2 linked regions of the Pontibacter liquoris genome follow. The main gene of each other region encodes a partner of the protein of the gene in region 2 in a complex. Links are inferred from orthologs where the notes say so. Each region holds a gene or a part of one and is shown on either strand. Other genes may lie near its edges.

Region 1 (3,512 bases), 170 kb from region 2 along the record:
ATAGTCTTATTCTTCCTCTTTGGGCACAATAATAAACACGTCCTCGTTGGGGCGCTTCATCAGGTATTTTTCGCGGGCAAACTTCTCAAGCAGTTCCGGGTTACCCAGCAGCTCTTTGCGGTCCTTCTGCACTTCCTCCATCTTTTCGAGGTAATGTTGCTTGTCCTCTTCCAGGTCTGCCAGTTTTTTGCTCATCTGGTACTGCGTGATAAAATCATTGGAGTCAAAAAAGAGCATCCACACCAAAAACAACACCGACGTGATCAGATAGAAATTGCGGAATATTTTAGGAACGCGCTTCAGCATGGCAAAGGGATTAAGGTACTTATACAAAAATAAGGCTGTGAGTCATATAACCCACAGCCTTACCCATAAATATTTTTGAGCAGAAGTTCTTAGAACTTCTTGCCCGGGAAATAAGCCACTTCGCCCAGTTCCTCTTCGATGCGGAGCAACTGGTTATACTTGGCCATGCGGTCTGAACGGGAAGCCGAACCGGTTTTGATCTGGCCGGTGTTCAAGGCAACAGCCAGGTCTGCAATCGTGCTGTCCTCTGTCTCGCCGGAACGGTGGCTCATCACGCTTTTATACCCATGGCGGCGGCCCAGGTTAATGGCGCTAATGGTTTCAGTAAGCGTACCAATCTGGTTCACTTTGATCAGGATCGCGTTAGCGATTTTCTCATCTATACCACGCTGCAAACGGTTCACATTCGTTACGAACAGGTCGTCGCCTACCAACTGTACTTTATCACCAATCGCTGTGGTCTGCTGCTTCCAGCCATCCCAGTCGTCTTCAGCCATACCATCTTCAATAGAGATGATCGGATACTTGCGCACCCAGTCAGCCCAGAAGCTCACCATTTCAGAAGACGTCAGCTTATCGCCTGTTGATTTCTTGAAATGATAATGGCCGGTAGCCGCATCGTAGAACTCGGAGCTGGCCGCATCCATGGCGATCATAAAGTCGTCGCCTGGTTTGTAGCCGGCTGTTTCGATGGCCTGCAGCACTACCTGAATGGCTTCTTCGTTGGAAGCGATGTTAGGAGCAAAACCACCTTCATCTCCCACGTTGGTAGAAAGGCCTTTTTTCTTCAGCACGTTCTTCAGGTGGTGGAAAACCTCCGTGCCCATTCGCAATGCATCGGAGAAAGAAGCAGCGCCAACCGGCATAATCATGAATTCCTGGAAGTCGATGGAGTTATCGGCATGGCTGCCGCCGTTGAGGATGTTCATCATCGGCACCGGCAGGGTATTGGCGCTCACACCACCTACATAGCGGTAGATAGGCATGTTCAGTTCCTGTGCGGCTGCGCGGGCTACTGCCAGCGACACACCAAGTATGGCGTTTGCGCCCAGGTTGCTTTTATTCTCCGTGCCATCGAGCTCGATCATGATCTTGTCGATCAGGTTTTGCTCATATACCGGAAAGCCTACTATCTCTTCGGCAATCTTATCATTCACGTTCTTGACAGCTTGCAGTACACCTTTGCCCATGTACTTGCTCTTGTCGTTGTCACGCAGCTCTACGGCTTCGTGCACACCCGTGGAAGCACCGGACGGTACCGCAGCGCGGCCCAGGACACCTGTTTCAGTTACAACATCTACTTCTATCGTCGGATTTCCTCTTGAATCGAAGATCTGGCGGGCTTTAATATCAGTTATTAAGCTCATAGTTAGTTTATATTAGTTTTATTTGTTTTGTTCCAGCAGGGCCACAAAGTCATCAAAGAGGTACGTGGAATCGTGCGGCCCCGGTGATGACTCCGGATGGTATTGCACCGAGAAAGCCGGTTTGCCTTTCATGCGGATACCTTCGATGGTATTATCGTTCAGGTTGATATGGGTAACCTCTACCTGCGGGTGCTGCTGCAGTTGTTGGGCATCCACCACAAACCCATGGTTCTGCGATGTGATCTCGCTCCGGCCGGTGATCAGGTTCTTTACCGGATGGTTCAGCCCCCGGTGGCCGTTGTGCATTTTGTAAGTGGCAATGCCATTGGCCTGGGCCAGCATCTGGTGCCCCATACAAATGCCGAACATCGGCTTACTTTTCTCCAGAATTTGCTTTACGCTGTTAATGGCAACCGTGGTAGCCGCCGGATCACCGGGTCCGTTCGAAATAAAATAGCCATCCGGGTTCCACTTCTCCATTTCTTCAAAAGGCGTATGATACGGGAATACCTTTACGGCACAACCGCGCTGCACCAGGTTGTTGAGGCTGTTGCGCTTTACGCCCAAATCCAATACGGCCACCCTATACTTCACCTCTTCCGGCTGCATGTCATATTCGGCCTGTGTACTCACATGCGACGATAGCTCCAGGCCTTCCATTGAGGGAACTTCCTCTAATTTACGGCGCAGCTCCTCAATATCGGTAATCTCAGAAGAAATTATGGCGTTCATGGCCCCTTTATCACGGATATGACGCACCAAGGCACGTGTATCGATCTCACAGATGCCTACTATGCCTGCCTTATCGAAGTATTCCTGCAGGGAGCCTTTGGCAGTATGGCGTGAAAAATGGTGGGAAAACTCCTTACAAACAAGGCCATTGATCTGTATCCTGTCTGATTCCACTTCATCGGCCTGTACACCATAGTTGCCGATATGGGAAAAGGTAGTAACCACCAGCTGACCGTAATAAGAAGGATCGGTAAAAATCTCCTGGTAACCGGTCATACCTGTATTAAAACAGAGCTCTCCTCCTGTGGTACCAATTCGCCCCAGGCTTTTGCCCGTAAATACGGTGCCGTCGTTTAATAACAGGATCGCGTCTGTTGATGTATGCTTTTTCATAAACAGTAATTTTAACAAAAATAAAAAAGGGACACGACTTACGTCATGTCCCTTTAAAATATTTAACAAAAGAGCTTATTGCGCATCGTTTGTCTCGTCTTTAGAAGTTTCAGTAGCAGCAGGTGCTTCCGGAGCTGGCGCAGCAGGAGCTGCAGCGGCTGGAGCAGCTGTTTCAGCTGAAGTTTTCTTACCACCACGACGGCGTGACTTCTTGGCACCAGCAGCAGCTGTACCAGTTGTTGTCAGCATATCCTCGTTGTAGTCTACTAACTCAAGTACACACATTTCTGCGTTGTCACCCAGTCTGTAACCAGTCTTCAGGATACGGGTATAACCACCCGGTCTGTTAGCGATCTTAGCAGCAACCTCGTCGAACAGCTCTTTTAAAGACTCTTTGTTTTGCAGGTAAGCAAACACCGTTCTTCTTGAGTGCGTTGTATCGTTTTTGGCTTTTGTAAGCAGAGGCTCTACATACTTGCGCAGGGCTTTAGCTTTTGCTACTGTAGTAGAAACCCGCTTGTGCAGGATAAGGGATGCTGCCAGGTTGGACAACATTGCCTTACGGTGTGAAGCAGTTCTTCCTAAGTGATTTATTTTTTTACCGTGTCTCATTGTTACGAATTGTGCACGTGCATACCGTCGATCAACCCGTTAAGGGATCGGGAATTATGCCGTAGATTAATTAATCTTCTTCTAATTTATACTTGGAAAGGT
Region 2 (5,765 bases):
CTGCTCCACTGCCTGGTCGTTAAAAGAGTTGATGATGGCAAAGCGCCGGAGGGGCATCTTGCAGAAAATATCGCGAAAGTGATGTTGTGTCCAGTCGTTGTCTTCCGGCGAAAGTTGCGGCAGCAGGCGTCTGTCCGAAATAACGTAATTGATGGTATGCTCCTGGATAATGTCCACTATAAAAAGCATGGCATCACGGTACTGTTTGCTGCTGCATTTATCAAACCACTGCGACACGAGCACGCCGGTGGCAGTATAATACTCTACATGCAGATATTCTGTATGGAAGCAAACCATCTCTCCGCAACATTTAAGGTGAACTGTAGAGTAAGTATACTCACTTATTGTTGATAATCAAAGTCTTTGGCTAAATATAACAAAAAATTAACAAGATAAAAGGCTATTACTCTCGGGCATCCAAAATAGAGCAGGATCAGCGCTTGGCTGCTGTAGCGGATAAGGGTTTACAGTATCCTTGCTAAAGCCGCCAAAATGGGCCCGGCAAGGTGAAAAACCTTGCCGGGCTTAAGTATAGCCGGTTATTTGGTGCGCAGGTTGTTGGCATTGCTACCATCCAGCTTACGGGTATCTTCCTCATTTTTAGCCCCCACGTTGCCCGCTTTCTCTTTGCCCTCATACTCGGTGTCATTTATATCTACTTCCTGTTTCTTCACGCCGGTAAGGGGTTCTGGGTTTTCGTCGGGCAGGCGCTTGCTCTCGTCTGCATTCGTAATAAAGTCATCTTCTTTGGGCGTTTCCATAAGTGTGTGTCGTTAGGTTATACCTGTACTTACGGATGCCGCGCCTGTTTTGCTGTTATTTTGTCTGGCTGCGCACAAACTCGGGCAGCTTCTGCTGGTCGGCCGCTTTCTCCATCTTTTCCAGCAGCTTGTTTCTGGCCTGGCTGTCTTTTGCCTTGATCTGCTTGTAGAGCGTTACCATACTTTGCACGCCACGCAGGTTGGCCTCGTACTCGTTCTGCTCGCCCTTGTGTTGGATCAGGTACAAGCCTTTGCCAAAAAGAAACTGCGGCACCATCATATCTTTGTAGGCAAACTTTTTATCAGCTACGATGCCCTGCAGAAATGTGGCGTCGATGTTGACCATATAAGGTGCTCCTTCCAGCCATTTAAAGGCATAAGCTGCTTTCTCCTCGCGTTCGCTGAAAGGCTCGGGAAAGGGATGTTGCTCGAGCCATAAAATAGTTTGCGCCACCTGGGCGGTGTCGCGCAGGTAATCTTCTTTTGTTTTCCAGTCGGTGCTTTGGGCAGCGGCCGTGAGGGTGAGCAGCACCAGGGTGCAGAGTATGTAAAGTTTTTTCATGGTATAATAAGGTTAAATTATATAGAAATATAGCTTTTTATTCTGACTAACCAGCACGTTTCTCCCGGAAAAAATAGCTTTAGGCAAGCGGGAATTCTGAACATTTTGTGCAATCCGGTCAATTTTAGGTTGTAGCCCTTAACATTTAGCCTTAACTTTGGGCAATTTATACTTACCACAACATGCCGAAAGACAATAGCATTAAATCCGTTCTCATTATTGGCTCCGGTCCCATCATCATCGGCCAGGCCTGCGAATTCGATTATTCCGGCTCTCAGGCCGCCCGTTCTCTCCGGGAAGAGGGTATCGAGGTAACCCTCATCAACTCCAACCCCGCCACCATCATGACGGACCCCGTGACGGCAGATAATGTTTATCTGAAACCGCTGGAGAAGAAGTACATCGTTGAGATACTGGAGAAACATAAAATTGATGCGGTGCTGCCAACCATGGGCGGACAGACGGCGCTGAACCTGGCCATTGACTGCGAGAAAGCAGGCATCTGGAAGAAGTATGGCGTGCGCATTATCGGGGTGGATATCAAAGCCATCGAAACCACCGAAGACCGCGAGCAGTTTCGTCTGAAAATGCTGGAGCTGGATGTAAATGTGTGTAAAGGCGAAACGGCCACCTCGTTTCTGGAAGGGAAAGAAATAGCCCAGGAGATCGGGTTTCCGCTTGTGATTCGCCCCTCGTTTACGCTGGGCGGCTACGGCGGCGGCTTTGTGAACACGCCTGAAGAGTTTGATGCGGCGCTGACGCGCGGCCTGCATGCTTCGCCTACGCACGAAGTGCTGGTGGAGCAAAGCATCATGGGCTGGAAGGAGTATGAGCTGGAGCTGCTGCGCGACAACCTGGGCAACATCATCATCATCTGCTCGATCGAGAACTTCGACCCGATGGGCGTGCACACCGGCGACTCGATCACGGTAGCGCCGGCCATGACGCTGCCCGACACCGTGTACCAGAAAATGCGCGACCTGGCCATCAAAATGATGAACGGCATCGGGCAGTTTGCCGGCGGTTGCAACGTGCAGTTCTCGGTAAACCCGCTGGACGATACCATTATTGCCATCGAGATCAACCCGCGGGTGTCTCGCTCGTCGGCGCTGGCCTCTAAAGCTACCGGTTACCCCATTGCCAAAATTGCCGCCAAGCTGGCCATTGGGTATAACCTGGATGAGCTGAAGAACGCCATCACGAAAACCACCTCGGCTTACTTTGAGCCTGCGCTGGATTATGTGATCGTGAAGATACCGCGCTGGAACTTTGATAAGTTTCCGGGAGCCGACCGCCGACTTGGCCTGCAGATGAAATCAGTGGGCGAAGTAATGGGTATTGGCCGCACGTTCCAGGAGGCGCTGCAGAAAGCCTGCCAGAGCCTGGAAATCAAGCGCAACGGCATTGGCGCCGACGGCAAAGAAAAAACGAACTATGACGAGCTGATCGACAGCCTGGCCAACCCGAGCTGGAACCGCCTGTTCAGTATAAAAGATGCCATGCGCATCGGCATTCCGACCAGCACCATCCAGAAACTCACCAAGGTCGACCCCTGGTTCCTGGCGCAGATCGAAGAGCTGGACGTGATGGAAAAGGAGATCGAGAAGTATACCCTGGCTACCATCCCAGCCGAGCTGCTGCGCGAAGCCAAGGTAAAAGGCTATGCTGACCGCCAGATCGCCCACCTGCTGCGCTGCAAGGAAAGCGAAGTGCACAGCGTCCGCACAGAGCTGGGCATCCGCCGCGGCTATAAAATGGTGGATACCTGTGCTGCCGAGTTTGAGGCAAGCACCCCTTACTATTACAGCACCTTTGATGGCGAGAACGAAAGCATCGTTTCCGATAAGAAAAAGGTGGTGGTGCTGGGTTCGGGGCCTAACCGCATTGGCCAGGGCATCGAGTTCGACTACAGCTGCGTGCATGGCGTGCTGGCTGCAAAGGAGTGTGGCTACGAAACCATCATGATCAACTGCAACCCCGAAACGGTGAGTACGGATTTTGATATTTCGGACAAGCTATACTTTGAGCCGGTATTCTGGGAGCATATCTACGACATCATTCTGCACGAGAAGCCCGAAGGCGTGATTGTGCAGCTGGGTGGTCAGACCGCCCTGAAGCTGGCCGAGAAGCTGGAGCGCTACGGTATCAAGATCATGGGAACGAGCTACAAAGCGCTGGATCTAGCCGAAGACCGTGGCTCTTTCTCCGCTTTGCTGCGCGACCTGAACATCCCATACCCTCCTTTTGCGGTGATCGAAACAGCCGAAGAAGCACTGGAACTTAGCAAAGAGCTTAAATTCCCGCTGCTGGTGCGGCCAAGCTATGTGCTGGGCGGCCAGAACATGAAGATCGTGATCAACGACAAGGAGCTGGAAGCCCACGTGATCGACCTGCTGAAAGACCACCCGGGTAACAAGGTGCTGTTAGACCACTTCCTCGACAACGCCATCGAAGCCGAAGCCGATGCTATCTGCGATGGCGAGGACGTGCACATCTGCGGTATTATGGAGCACATCGAGCCGGCCGGCATCCACTCCGGCGACTCGTACGCCGTGCTGCCGCCCTTTGACCTGAGCGAGAACGTGCTCCGCCAGATAGAGGAATACACTAAGCGCATTGCCGTAGCCCTCGAAACAGTAGGTGTGATCAACATCCAGTTTGCGATTAAGAACGAGATTGTCTACATTATCGAGGCCAACCCGCGTGCTTCGCGTACCTTCCCGTTCATTGCCAAAGCGTACCGGGAGCCTTACATTAACTACGCGACCAAGATCATGCTGGGCGCCAAGAAGGTGAAGGACTTCAACTTCAACCCCTACAAGCACGGCTATGCCATCAAGGTGCCGGTATTCTCTTACAACAAGTTCCCGGAAGTGAACAAGGAGCTCGGGCCAGAAATGAAATCCACCGGCGAGGCGATCTACTTTATCGATGACCTGGAAGATGACTACTTCACCAAAGTATACTCCGAACGGAATTTATACCTGAGCAAGTAAGCCCTTCAACTAACCCCTTCTTGGCAACAGGAGGGGGTTTTTGTTTTTAGAAGAATTTTGCAGCACCGGTTCCAACCACCCCTGACTCCTCCTTGGTTAAGGAGGGGCAGGAGGTGGTTGGTTCTTTTTGAAGTATAGGCGTTGTAGTTTTGGATTGAACAGCTTACTCACAAGATTCTTTCAGGATGACAAAAGGAAAAGCGAGCTGTTTTAACAGAGACAAGTATAAGCAGCATAGTTTAGGTGATAACATCCCCCTACCCCCTTCAAAGGGGACTTTGGGCTGATGGAGGAAGAGAACGCTTGCATAGCAAAAGCTTAACCTCCCTTCCACCAAGATCCTTTCAGGATGACAAAAAAATGAAGAGGCACGGAGAGGAGGATCATGCTTATACTTATACTGAAGCTTCATAGCGGGCGCCATTGCGCGGACAGGTCGCGACCTGTCCCTACAGGGGATCCACAAGCAAAGGCAGCAGCTATCGAAATCTTCCCAGTCCTTGGGTTGAGCGCCTTGGTGTGTTGCGGTGCCGCGCATGCGGCAGCCCGCTAGGGCAGCTTCACGCCACAGTGCGATGCCCAAGGACGAGGCCCCGCGGGCTTGGAGCGCTCCAAAGTATAAGATGAAACTAGACAAGTATAAAACTGAGGAATACAAGTATCTAGTAAGTATAGCCGCAAGTATAGAGAGCATCTACAGCAGCTACTAAGTATAGCCAAAGTATAAGCCCGAGCATCAACCAAGTATAGCTGGATTATTATACTTGAAGAACAGGCGCACCCAAGTATAGCCAAGTATAGATCGAACATTTACGACACCTACCAAGCATAACCTAAATATAAAACACACAATAAAGCCACTATCAGCTATAGCTCAAAGTTATAAACCAGTAGAAAGAAGTATAACTGAACTAAAGTCCGAATAACCCCACTGCAAACAAGTATAACCGTTTTAGTCCCCTGCCCGGCAACATGACTTTCTAACCGGAACTAACCCGATCCCTTCAGCATTTACCAAGTATACTCCCTATCTTTGCACTACTCCGGCCAGAACGTCATACAACAAAACGTTGGCAAACGAGTTGATTAGAAGTATAGGTACTGTTTTTGCAGGTACATTATTAAGCAAGAAAGCATTAACATGATCAAATTCATATTCACCACACTCCTCATTATCTTTATTATGCGCACCATTGCGCCGGTACTTTTCCGCTGGCTGCTGGGGGCTTTTGTGAAAAAAAGCATGCGCAACGGCACCTTCTTTTATCCCAACCAGCAACAGCAGCAGCGCCCCTACCAGGAGCCTGGCCGAAGCAACGGGCAGCCCAACGGCCGCAGCACGGGCCACGTCAAAATCGATTACATTCCGGACCAGCCGGGGCAGCGGCATTTCGATGGCGGCGAGTACGTGGATTATGAAGAAGTAAAATAAAACCGCTATCTTTC

What was found. The genes of interacting proteins can lie anywhere in the genome.
Region 1: the proteins of carB (region 2) and carA are in contact, whole or in part, in a solved structure (PDB 1KEE), measured with the Escherichia coli proteins. The link is inferred for Pontibacter liquoris from one-to-one orthologs.

What each region holds. Positions count from the first base shown.
Region 1 is NZ_JALEBG010000003.1:603,439-606,950, forward strand. The notes cover bases 746-3,512. They hold carA (glutamine-hydrolyzing carbamoyl-phosphate synthase small subunit), read right to left. Parts: upstream 2,799-3,512; coding sequence 1,692-2,798; downstream 746-1,691. Other genes in these bases: eno (phosphopyruvate hydratase), read right to left, coding at 746-1,673; rplQ (50S ribosomal protein L17), read right to left, coding at 2,874-3,410; LWL52_RS19490 (DNA-directed RNA polymerase subunit alpha), read right to left, coding at 3,481-3,512. Outside these bases: LWL52_RS19470 (FtsB family cell division protein), read right to left, coding at 7-306; more of eno, read right to left, coding at 396-745. UniProt on the Escherichia coli protein: Small subunit of the glutamine-dependent carbamoyl phosphate synthetase (CPSase).
Region 2 is NZ_JALEBG010000003.1:768,436-774,200, reverse strand. Bases 1,139-4,519 are described here. They hold carB (carbamoyl-phosphate synthase large subunit), read left to right. Parts: upstream 1,139-1,505; coding sequence 1,506-4,319; downstream 4,320-4,519. Other genes in these bases: LWL52_RS20280 (hypothetical protein), read right to left, coding at 1,139-1,323. Outside these bases: LWL52_RS20290 (hypothetical protein), read right to left, coding at 1-297; LWL52_RS20285 (hypothetical protein), read right to left, coding at 540-761; more of LWL52_RS20280, read right to left, coding at 817-1,138; LWL52_RS20595 (hypothetical protein), read left to right, coding at 4,895-5,029; LWL52_RS20270 (DUF4834 family protein), read left to right, coding at 5,461-5,751. UniProt on the Escherichia coli protein: Large subunit of the glutamine-dependent carbamoyl phosphate synthetase (CPSase).